DNA from 2 places in the Leucobacter faecis genome. Region 1 is predicted to be linked to the other one. Evidence: riboswitches for the same ligand, from Rfam matches in the RefSeq annotation. Region 1 holds a riboswitch; the other holds the start of a gene.
The links. A riboswitch is a leader RNA that binds a small molecule or an ion and turns the genes downstream of it on or off. The one in region 1 is predicted to bind thiamine pyrophosphate.
Positions count from the first base shown of each region.

Region 2: it holds a riboswitch for thiamine pyrophosphate, as region 1 does, so the genes downstream of both, thiM (hydroxyethylthiazole kinase) here and ACXR2T_RS00960 (thiamine ABC transporter substrate-binding protein) in region 1, are expected to answer to the same signal.

Region 1 covers NZ_JBTJEP020000001.1:194,728-200,355, forward strand. The annotation lists gene ACXR2T_RS00950 (uroporphyrinogen decarboxylase/cobalamine-independent methonine synthase family protein) at 9-1,094, shown strand; gene ACXR2T_RS00955 (cell division protein PerM) at 1,784-3,787, shown strand; TPP riboswitch at 3,801-3,910, shown strand; gene ACXR2T_RS00960 (thiamine ABC transporter substrate-binding protein) at 3,904-4,974, shown strand; gene ACXR2T_RS00965 (ABC transporter permease) at 5,095-5,628, shown strand, end outside.
Region 2 covers NZ_JBTJEP020000007.1:157,812-163,439, reverse strand. The annotation lists gene ACXR2T_RS07975 (DUF4232 domain-containing protein) at 1-1,308, shown strand; TPP riboswitch at 1,344-1,437, shown strand; gene thiM (hydroxyethylthiazole kinase) at 1,427-2,266, shown strand; gene thiD (bifunctional hydroxymethylpyrimidine kinase/phosphomethylpyrimidine kinase) at 2,263-4,665, shown strand; gene ACXR2T_RS07960 (DUF1684 domain-containing protein) at 4,815-5,628, shown strand, end outside.

The sequences.
Region 1 (5,628 bases):
GCCCTCCCATGTCACAGCCCGCAGCCCAGCGCCCCGCCCAGGCCCGCCCCGTCGGTGCCCACCTCGTCGGCAGCATCAACTTCGACAATGCAGAACAGACCATGCGTACTGCGGCAGAGCATCTCGGAGGGCACATCAAGCGCATCCCCGACGGCGAGGTGGGTGAGCGGTTTCACTGGATCGCGTTTCAGCCGGGGCGCATCGCCCAGACTCCGGGTATCGAACGCGTCGGCGACACCCCCATTCAGCTGCGCACACTCGACCTGCGCGCCGTGCGCCTCGCCGACGGGGTAGAAGCCGCAGATCTCAAGCTTGCGCCGCTCGGATACGCTGCGGCGGCGCTCGAATCGTGGCAAACTTTTGCGCGGTTGCAGGCCGACGGCGTGATTCCTAGCGACACCCGCTTCCAAGTGTCGCTCCCCACCCCGCTCGGGGTGGTCGGCAGCTTCGTGCGCGCCGAAGACCGAGCCGCGTTTGAGCCCGTATACGAGGCAGCCCTCGCGGCCGAGCTCGAGCAGATTCTTGCGGCGATACCACATGACAAGCTTGCGATTCAGTGGGATGCCGCGCTCGAATTCGCGATCCTCGAGGGCAGCGCCTATGCCGCCCGCGGCGGCCAGAAGTACGAGTGGTTTGACGATGTATGGGCGGGTACGAGCGAGCGACTCGCGCGTCAGATCGGCCGCGTACCCGCGACCGTCGAGGTGGGGGTGCACCTGTGCTACGGCGACGTCGCAGAGAAGCACTTCGTCGAGCCCGGCGACACCGCTTACCTGACGAGGTTCGCAAATCTCGTCGCTCAGCAGGCAGGGCGCACACTCACGTGGCTGCACCTGCCGGTGCCCATCGAGCGTGACGACGCCGCCTACTTCGCGCCGCTCGCAGACCTGGCGATCGACGACGCGACCGAGCTCTACCTCGGGCTTGTGCACCGCGAAGACGGTGTGGAGGGAGCCGAACGACGTATCGCAGCCGCCCGCCAGTACGTGGCGCGCGAGTTTGGCGTCGCGACCGAGTGCGGCTTTGGCCGCGCCCCCGAGGGGGTGACCGTGCCGCTGTTTGAAACGCACCGCGCGGTGAGCCGCGCACTCTAGTTGTGTGGGTTAGTAGCGTGTCCCGGCCCTCCGGCTCCGTCACCAAATAGTGCGCCGGTGGCCTCGTATCGCCCGTACGGTGGCTTCCAGCAAGAAGTCGCCCCGGTCGGGTCGGCGTACAGCAGCACTTTCATCATCATCGCTGGGTCATACGGGGGTGCGCCCTTTCTGGTTCTCGTGCGACGCGTACACGAGAGGGAGGCCGAGGGGGTTGATCAACGATCTCGGAGATGAAACGGGCTTCTTCGTCTTCGCCGAGCCAGTCGCGGCAGCATCCAGGTGAAGCAATCCATCGTCTACACCATTTCCTGCGCTCGTCTTTTGCTATTTGATCAAGGGGTTGCTTGGCTTGTGGGGCGTGTGTGGGTGATGTGTCTTGGAGGTGGGTTGGTGGCTGGTGGTCTATATGCCGAGGGGCTGGCTGGTGTCCTTGGGCGCAGACTGCCCGGGTCATTCATGGCCCACGAGTCGGCATCGAAATGACGAGTCGTCACGATAAAAGCGTATTTATCGTGGCGGCTCGTCATTTCGGTGCGTAGTCGTGCCTGCTCGCGGCTGTGGTCATATGGCGGGACGCATTACCGACCCACGCAGCTAGGAGCGGCTACACAAACGCGGGCTCGCAAGACGGCCAATCAGCTCAGCGGCTACCAGTGGTTACCAGCGGCGCAGAGTAAGCTTCTGAAGCAATGAGAGCGATAATAACGGCCGTGGTCGCGGCGATTGAAGGCTGCGCGGCGGCACTGGCGGGTATCGCGCTGATCGCCCTCCCTGCGCTCCTTCTGTGGGTGGTGACATTCGGTATAGCGGCCGAACCGAGCGACGTGGCCGCCGCCGTCGCGGGCACCTGGCTGCTCGCGCACCTGGTGCCTATGCAGTTCGTGCTCTCGCAGGAGACCATGCTTGGCATGGGGCTCGGGCAAGATGCGCTCACGTTCACGCTGTCGCTCGCCCCGCTCGCGATCACGCTTGTCTCGGTCGCCTTCGCGGTGCGGGCGGGCAGACGACTGAGTCGCCGCGGCCGCAGCGGTGCTGCCGGCATTGTGGGTGGCACCGCAGGGTTCGCCGCGGTCGCATGGGGTGTGGCTACCGTCGCGGGCGACTACAGCGCCTGGCCGAGCGCCGCCGCGGTCGCTGTGCCCGCGCTCGTCTACCTGGCGCCGGCAGCGGTCAGCTTCGCGATCGCGGCCGCGGTAGGGCACGAACACTGGTGGTCGCTCTGCGTGCGTGGCATGCAGCGCGGGCTCGAATTTCTCGGCGTGCAAGGATCGGTGGCGGCGTTTCCTGCCCGCGCCGCGACTGTGGCGCGGCTCACCGCAGGAGCCCTTGCAGGCGTCATCACTGTCGCCGCCGTCGCCCTCGCCGTCGCACTTGCGGCGGGGTTTGCCGACGTGATCGCGATCGCACAGGCACTGCAACTCGACATGCTCGGCTCGCTGCTATTGTTTCTCGCGCAGCTCGCCCTGCTGCCCGTCGGCGTAATTTGGGCGCTCGCGTGGCTGAGCGGCGCGGGTTTCGTGGCGGGTGGCGCGTTCTCGCCATTTCATGACACCGCGGCGTCCCTCCCGTCGCTGCCCATACTGGGCGCGCTGCCCAGCGGCTGGGGGTCGTTCGGCGCGCTCGCGCCGGTGTTGCTCGTGCTCGCGAACCTGGCAGTCGGCGTGCTACTCGCTCAGAGCGCTGAGCTGCGCCGCGCTTCGTGGCCGATCGCTCTCGCGCTGCCAATGATCGCGGCGGCCTGCACAGGCCTCGCCGTGGCTGGTCTCGCCGCCCTCGGCTCCGGATCCCTGGGCCCGGGTCAACTCGCGGCGACGGGCCCAGCCCCCTGGGTGACGGGTGGGCTCGTCGCTGCCGAGGTGGCCGTGGGTCTCGTGCTCGGTGTTGCGGCGGTGCGACTCGATTATTCACGGGTGCGCGAAGTGCTGCCCGAACCGGTGGCGCGGTGGAGTGCGGCTCGCGCAGACAGGGCCGCGGGCTCAGCGAGCGCAGGGTTCGCCGGAGCGGGCTTCGCCGAGGCTGAAACCGTCGACCTGTCGGCGGTACGCGATGATCGTAGCCTTCACGATGACTACGCCACAGAGCCTGCGGGCGCTCCCGTTGTCGATCTGTTCGCCGAGGTACTGCACGAACCGGTCGGGGCACGTGCTGACGACGACGCCTACGGCACCGACTCTTTCGACACCGAGGCGCTCGACAGCGAGGCGCTCGACAGCGAGGCGCTCGACAGCGAGGCGCTCGACAGCGACTCTTTCGACAGCGACTCTCTCGACACCGACGGGATCGCGTCTGACGCGCTCGATGCCGTAGCCTCTGACGGGGAGCCACTCGATACGGGCGAAGTTCGCGCGGCGGCGGGGGATCCGGAGCAGGGGGCTGCGCCCGAGCGCGCCGAAGACACTGCGTTCGACATTGAGACGATGAAAGACACAGGCGAAGTGCCCGAGCCTGCCGCGCCGCGCGAAGGCCCGCGAGATGCCGGGCGACCGGGCGAGCGTGCGCGCAGCGCGCTCGAAGACGCCGAAGCTATCGAGCGCGCGTTTGCCTGGGACGCGAATGATTCGGGCGGCCTCGATGACCTACGTGGCGGCGGTGCTCGCGCTCGTGATGACAGTGGCAGCGATGACGCGGCGGCAGGATCTGAGAGTAAGCGCGGGCGCTTTCTGCGGCCGAATTGGCGCGGATCGAGGAAGTAGGGCTATGGTGGGGTCTGTAATCCACGGGAGTCCCTGCGCGAGGGGCTGAGAGGAAGCACGCGAGCTTCGACCGTTTAACCTGATCTGGTTCATGCCAGCGGAGGAAGGACGGCTCAATGAAGCCTGCAATCTCAACCACTCTCGGTGTACTCGCGGTCTCGGCTCTGGCGCTGACCGGCTGCGCAACTGACAGCGTCGGGCAGGCGGGCGCGCAGCCCGCAGCCGGCGGTGACAAGAGCGTCACGCTGGTGGTGCACAGCTCGTTTCCGAACGAGGAGTTCGCGGCCGCCGCGAGCAAAGCGACCGGCTACGACGTCGAGGTGATCGAAGCCGGTGACGGCGGTGAACTCACCAACAAACTCGTGCTCACGCAGGGTGCCCCGATCGCCGACGCATTCTTTGGCGTCGACACGATCTTCGCATCACGGCTCATCGACAGCGGTGCAGTCGAGGCGTACACACCCGCCGCGCTGCCCGCGGGCGCCGCCGACTTTGCGATCGAAGACTCGGGGCTTACCCCCGTCGACTTCGGCGCGACCTGCGTGAACATTGACACCGGCTGGTTTGCCGAGCAGGGTATCGCCGAGCCCGTCACGTACGAAGACCTCACGAAGCCTGCGTACCGTGATCAGACGGTGCTGCTCGACCCGACCGCATCGTCGACGGGCGCATCATTTCTCGTGGGCACGGTTGCCGCGTTTGGCGACGAGGGCTACGTGAAGTACTGGCAGGACCTGCTCGATAACGGTGCTCGCATCGAGCAGGGCTGGAGCGACGCCTACTACGGCCAGTTCACGCAGGGCGGCGAGTCGGGCAAGAAACCCATCGTCGTGTCGTACGCCTCGTCACCCGCGTTCACCGTGAACGAGGCGGGCGACGCCACGACCACGAAGGCGCTGCTTGATACCTGCACGCGACAGACCGAGTACGCTGGCGTGCTCGAGGGGGCAGCGAATCCCGAGGGAGCGCGGGCCGTAGTCGACTACCTCGTCTCACACGAGTTTCAGAGCACCATCGCCGACGCGATGTACATGAACCCCGTCGACGACACCGTCGAAATGCCCGAGGCGTGGGCCCAGTTCGCCCCTGAACCGACCGCCAAGCAGGCGCACGACCTGAGCGCCGCCGAGATCGAGCGCGGCCGTGAGGGCTGGCTGCGCACCCTTGGCGACGAGATCGGGTTGTAGCCCCTGCCGACTCGCAGCGCAGGCCGCGCGCACGCCGCACGCCGCACTTCTTACGCACGCCGCACACCCCGCGGCCAGGCCCTCTGGTGGAGCCTGGCGGCGGGGTTGCCGCTCGCGTTCTTGACGCTGTTTTTTGTGTGGCCCGTGCTGTCGCTCATCGCCACGGGATTTTTATCGGGCGGCAAGTTTGATGCGAGCGGGCTCGGCGAGGTCTTTGGCTCACCCCGCACGTGGCGAGTCATCGGGCAGACCCTTGCACAGGCCGGGCTTACCACCGCCGCGTCAGTGGCGCTCGGGCTGCCAGCCGCCTACGTGCTGTATCGGCTCGAGTTTCGTGGCCGCGGTCTTGCGCGGGCGCTCATGACCGTGCCATTCGTGCTGCCGACCGTGGTGGTGGGTGTCGCGTTCACCGCGCTCGTGGGGCCGGGCGGGCCGCTCGAATGGACGGGCCTCGACCGTTCACTCACGGTGATCGTGGCGGCGATGACCTTCTTCAACGTGCCGGTGGTTGCCCGCACGGTGGGCGGCTTCTGGGCGAGGCTCGACGACAGCGCGTGGGCCGCCGCCCGCGTACTCGGGGCAGGCCGGGTGCGCGCCTGGACCAGCGTCACCCTGCCCGCGCTCGCCCCGGCGCTCGCGTCGGCGGCAGCGCTC
Region 2 (5,628 bases), on a different contig from region 1:
ATGAACATGATGCGGCGTAGCGTCCTCTGGCCCAGTGCGACCGCGGGCCTCCTGTGGCTGCTGGTTGGGGGCGTCGCGCAGGCGCTGACCTGGTTCACCAGCGTGGGGTGGCTGATGCGGCCGGTGGCGCCGCACACGATGCCCGGCGCCGTGTGGATGTGGCCCGGCGCGTGGGGCATCGCCGCCGCGCTGCTCGGCGCGCTCGCGGTCGGCTGCGGCACCGCCGCGGTCTTGGCCTTGCAGGCGCGCGGCCCCTCCTTCGGCTGGGTGGGGGCCGGGCGTGCCTGGCTCGCGATGATTCTGGCTTCGACCGTCGTGGGCATCGCGACCGACGTGGGCGTGCTGCTGGGCTTTGGCCCGATCCCCAGCGTGGGGGAGGGGCTCAGGTCTCAGCTATCCATCGCCAGCCTCGGCTCGTACGCTGCACTGGGCGCCTACTTTGGGGTGCTCTACGGGTGGGTTGCGGCGCTGGTGGCCCGCTCGCTCGATCGGGCCGCGCTGCGCGAGGCGGTGCGGGCGGCACAGCTCGAGGCGGCGGCGGGCGCTGGGTTTGATCCGGATCGTGCGGAGAGCAGCCGTGGCGCCGGTGTCGGCGGAGCGCCCGGGCCCAGAAACGTCGCGCCGCCGCGCCGCGCCGGCGCATTTGTGGGCGCGGTGCTGCCCGTGCTGGCGGCGGTAGCGCTCGCCGTCGCGTACACGGCGGTGTCGAGCGAGGGCGCGCGCGTGCACACGCGGGTCACGCAGGCCGAGCTTGCCCAAGCAGAGCGAGACGCGGCAGAAGCAGCCGGGGTTTTAAGCGTTGGTGCCCTGCCAGATTCGACTGCCGAGGGAGATCCCGTGCCCAGCCGCGACGAGGGCGCGCCACCGCGCGACCCAACGTGGTGCAGCGCCGCAGACACGACGCTCATGTTCGATGGGCCCGATGCGGCGACAGGGCATCGCCTATTGACGCTGCGCGTCGTGAACGGCGGTGAGGAGTCGTGCGTGCTCGAAGGGTATCCCGACATTGCGTTCGCCGATCAAAATGGCCACCTGCTCGATGCAGAGCTGTCACACGGAGGCTCTTTCATGCGGCAAGATGCGGGGCCCGCGGCGATCACGCTCGAGCCAGGAGCTTGGGCATCGAGCGGCATCGGTTGGAATGCGAACTCGACGCAGGGTGAGCTCGTGGCAGCTCAGGTGTACAGCGCGCTCGTGCCGGGAGACGAACGGCACGCATGGCCGCCGCGCACGCCGCTCGACATCGTGCCGGGAGCGAGCGTGGCAGTGAGCGCCTGGGAGCCCAGCGACGGGCCGCAGCCTGATTGATGCGGTCGACGCGCACCGTGCGATAGGCTCACACTGCAAGTGACACGGGGTGCCGCGTAAGCGGCTGAGACCACACCCGTCGAACCTGATCTAGTTCGTACTAGCGAAGGGATGTCGCGTGAGCGATCGTCTATTTTGTACACCCGCAAACCTGGCCACGGCCACCCACCAGCTGCTGGCGGAGGTGAGACGGCGCAGCCCGCTCACCCACTCCATCACCAATAATGTGGTGCCCAACTTCACGGCCAACGTGCTCCTGGCGCTGGGAGCGGCCCCGGCCATGGTCGACATCGTGGGCGAAGCCGGAGCGTTCGCCGAGGTCGCCGATGGTCTGCTCATCAACCTGGGCACACCGACCCCCGAGCAGTGCGGCGCCATCGCCGAAGCCGTGCCGGGCGCCGCTTTAGGCGGCACGCCCTGGGTGCTCGACCCCGTCGCGGTGGGCCTGCTGCCCATTCGCACGGCCCTCGCCCACGAACTTCTCGCGGCCGGCCCCACGGCGGTGCGCGGCAACGCATCAGAAATCATTGCGCTCGCGGGGCTCGGCGACGGCGGGCGCGGCACCGACGCAGCTGACGACGTCGATCAGGCACTGCCCGCAGCGCTCCGGATCGCCACCCGCCAGCCCGGTACCGTCGTTGCGGTATCGGGCGACCGTGACCTCATCACTGACGGTGCAACCGTGGTGCGCGTACTGGGCGGAAGCGCACTGCTCACGCGGGTGACGGGAGGCGGCTGCGCACTCGGTTCGGTGATCGCGGCCTTCTTGGGGGTGCGGGCAGACATACCTGCGCTCACGGCGGTCGCGGCCGCGCACGCCGTCTACAGCGTTGCTGCCGAGCATGCCGCGCTCGCGTGCGAAGGTCCCGGCACATTCGCCGCGCACTTTCTCGACGCGCTCGCCGCAGTGACGCCCACAGCAGTGGCCGCGCAGGCTCGATTCGAGGTGGCAGCGTGAACGTGCAACTCGACGTCTACTTCATCACCGACAGGGCGCTGAGCGGCCCCCGCGGCGTAGCTGAAACGGTGCGTCAGGCGGTAGATGGAGGGGCCACGATCGTGCAGCTGCGCGATAAACACGCAAGCTTTGACGAGCTGCTTGACGAAACCGAGCGGGTCGCCGCTGCCATCGCTGGCAGAGTGCCGCTGCTCATCAACGACCGGCTTGATGTAGTGCTCGAAGCGCGCAAGCGTGGAATCCGCGTCGATGGTGTGCACCTGGGGCAGGGCGACACCGCTGTGTTGGGTGCGCGCGAGGCGCTCGGGCCCGACGCCGTTATTGGACTCACCGCCAATGCCCCCGAGCATCTCGACGCGGTAGCCGCGTTGCCCGCGGGAACTGTTGATCACTTGGGGGTGGGCGTGATCCGGCCCACCAGCACGAAGCCCGATCACCCTGAGCCGCTTGGCGTGAGTGGGTTTGAACGGTTCGCGGCCCGCGCTGCGCAGCTGGGTCTGCCGTGTGTGGCGATTGGCGGCGTTGAAGTGGGGGACGCCGCCGCACTGCGGCGCGCGGGGGCCGCGGGGCTTGCCGTTGTCTCGGCGATCGCGGCCGCGCCCGATGCTGCGGCGGCAGCGCGGCAGTTTGTGCGCGCGTGGCAGTCGGCTGATCAGCCGCGGCGCGAGCAGGAACCGTCCGCAGAAGCGCTGCGCGAGCAGGCGCTGCCTGCCGCGGGGCCCACGAAGCGTGCGCGAGCGAGTTCGACGCCGAACGTGCTGTCGATCGCGGGCACCGATCCGACGGGCGGTGCTGGAGTGCAGGCCGACCTGAAGGCGATTGCGGCGGGCGGCGGCTATGGCATGGCCGTGGTGACGGCGCTCGTGGCGCAGAACACCAGGGGCGTGCGTGAGGTGCACATCCCGCCCACAGCGTTCTTGGCGGCACAGCTTGACGCCGTGAGTGACGATGTGCGCATCGATGCGGTCAAGATTGGCATGCTCGCGAACGACGCCGTGATTGACACGGTACGCGCGTGGCTGGAGCGGGTGCGGCCGCCGCGCGTGGTGATTGACCCCGTGATGATCGCGGCGAGCGGTGACACGCTGCTTGACGAGCAGGCTGTAGCAGCGCTGCGACGATTGCTGCCGCTGGCAGACCTGGTGACTCCGAATCTGCCCGAATTGGCAGTGCTCGTGGGCGAGCCGGAGGCAGAAGACTGGGCGGCGGCGCTCGCACAGGCCGCAGAACTGGCGAAGCAGTGTGGCGTGCGCGTGCTTGCGAAGGGCGGGCACCTCGCGGGGGACGCGGTGCCCGACGCGCTTGTGCTGCCATCGGGGGCGATGCAGGAGTATGCGGGGCGCCGGATCGCGACCCGCAATACACACGGCACCGGGTGCTCGCTGTCGGCGGGCATCGCGGCCCGAGCGGCCCGGGGCATCGACTGGAGCGACGCTGTCGCCGAGTCAAAACTGTGGTTACGCGAGTCGATCGAAGCCGCTGACTCACTCGACGTTGGCGGCGGGGCAGGGCCCGTGCACCACTTCGCCGGGATGTGGCAGCGCGGCGGGTTGGCGACCGTTGGTGTGGGTGTGGGTGTGGGTGTGGGTGTGGGTGTTGGCGTTGGCGTTGGTGTTGGTGTTGGTGTTGGCGGGTCTGAGTGTGGGGCTGGCGGGGTCGCCACTAAGCGGCTGCGGGAGGATTGGTGGCAGGGCATCGCTCGGGTGCGTCAAGAGACAGACGAACTCGGATTCATTACGCAGCTCGCCGACGGCACTCTCGACCGCGCAGACTTCTTGTTCTACGTGGCGCAAGATGCGCTGTACTTGCGTGAGTATGCCCGCGTGCTGGCGCGCATCTCAGCATTGGCGCCGTCGTCGCAAGAACAGCAGTTCTGGGCCGACAGCGCCAAGGGTGCAATCGCGGGTGAATATGCGCTGCACGAGGAGCGGCTGAGCGCCGGTGTTGCTGCCGGTGTTGCTGCCGGTGTTGGCGTGGCTGCTGGCGAACCGGTTGCGGGTGGGGTGGCCCAGGCCGGCACGTCGACTCGACTCGGGGGAGCGACCCAGCGTTCGCGCGTTACAGACGGCTACATCTCGCATCTGCTCGCGGCCACCACGAGGGGGTACGCGGTGGCCGCAGCGGCGGCGCTACCGTGTTTTTGGATGTACACCGATATTGGCACGCGCCTCAAGGGCGGGCATCTCGGCGAGTATGCGCGTTCGAGCGATCACCCGTACGCCGAGTGGCTTGACACCTACGATGACCCCGCATTTGCCGTCGCCACCGAGCAAGCGATCAGCTACGTGGCTGCGGCAGTGACCGCTGCACACGAGCACACGAGGGCCGAAGCGTGGCGTGCGTTTGCCGTGTCGGCCGAGTGGGAGCGCGACTTCTTTGGGCAAACCCGGGCCCGCTGATCAATACTGGAGGGCTGACACACAGCTGGCGGGGCGACCGCCAGCTGTGTGACGCTGTGTGTCGGGTGTGGTGCAGCCGATTCGTGCGCGGTAGGGGTTATGCGCCATGCTTTCAGTAAGTGAATAGCTCGTATTGCAATAATCGAGTAATGAGCGCGACGAAGGACACCGACTTGACGACCGCGACACCCCAGGCCGCGCACGATATATGGCGCGAGAGTCGCTACGAAGCATTGATCGCCCCCACCGGCAACCTGAGCCTCACGCTGACGCGGTGGCTGCCCACCGGCACCTCCGCTGAAGACGCGGCCGCGCAGGTGGCTCAGGCGCGCACCACTGACGCCGTCACTGTCACTGAGCTGTCGCGCCGCAACATCGGCACCGGCGAACCCGAGTACGGCCTGCGGGTGTGGGATGCGCATTCGCAGGCGATTCGAGCCTTCGAGCACGTCGACACGTTTGACTACAACCCCGACTGGGTGGTCGACGCGACCTTTACCCCCGTTGCGGCCGATCGCACCGTGCCGTTTGAGCACATTCGCGATGCCGGTGGCACACGCGACCTTGTGGTGCCCGGCGATATTACGTTTGAGCGCGACGGGCAGAGCTTCACTCTCGCTGCCTTCGACGACGACGGCACGCTGCTACTCGTCTTCGGTGACCCCACGAACACCGCGACCGACGACACCCAGACGTACGGCTCTGGCCGGTTCTTGTTCGTCGAGTTCACCGATGGCGAGACGAAAGCTGACGCTGAAGTTGACGCTGACGCTGACACCGTCACGCGGACGCCAGCGCGCCCGGTGCGGCTCAACTTTAACCGCGCCTTCGTGCCCCCGTGCGGGTTCTCGGCGCAGTACAACTGCCCCATGCCGCCCCCGCAAAACCGCCTCCCCTGGCCGGTCACCGCGGGCGAGAAGCTGCCCGTCTTCTCGGGCGGTTTCGACATTTACGACGCGCTGG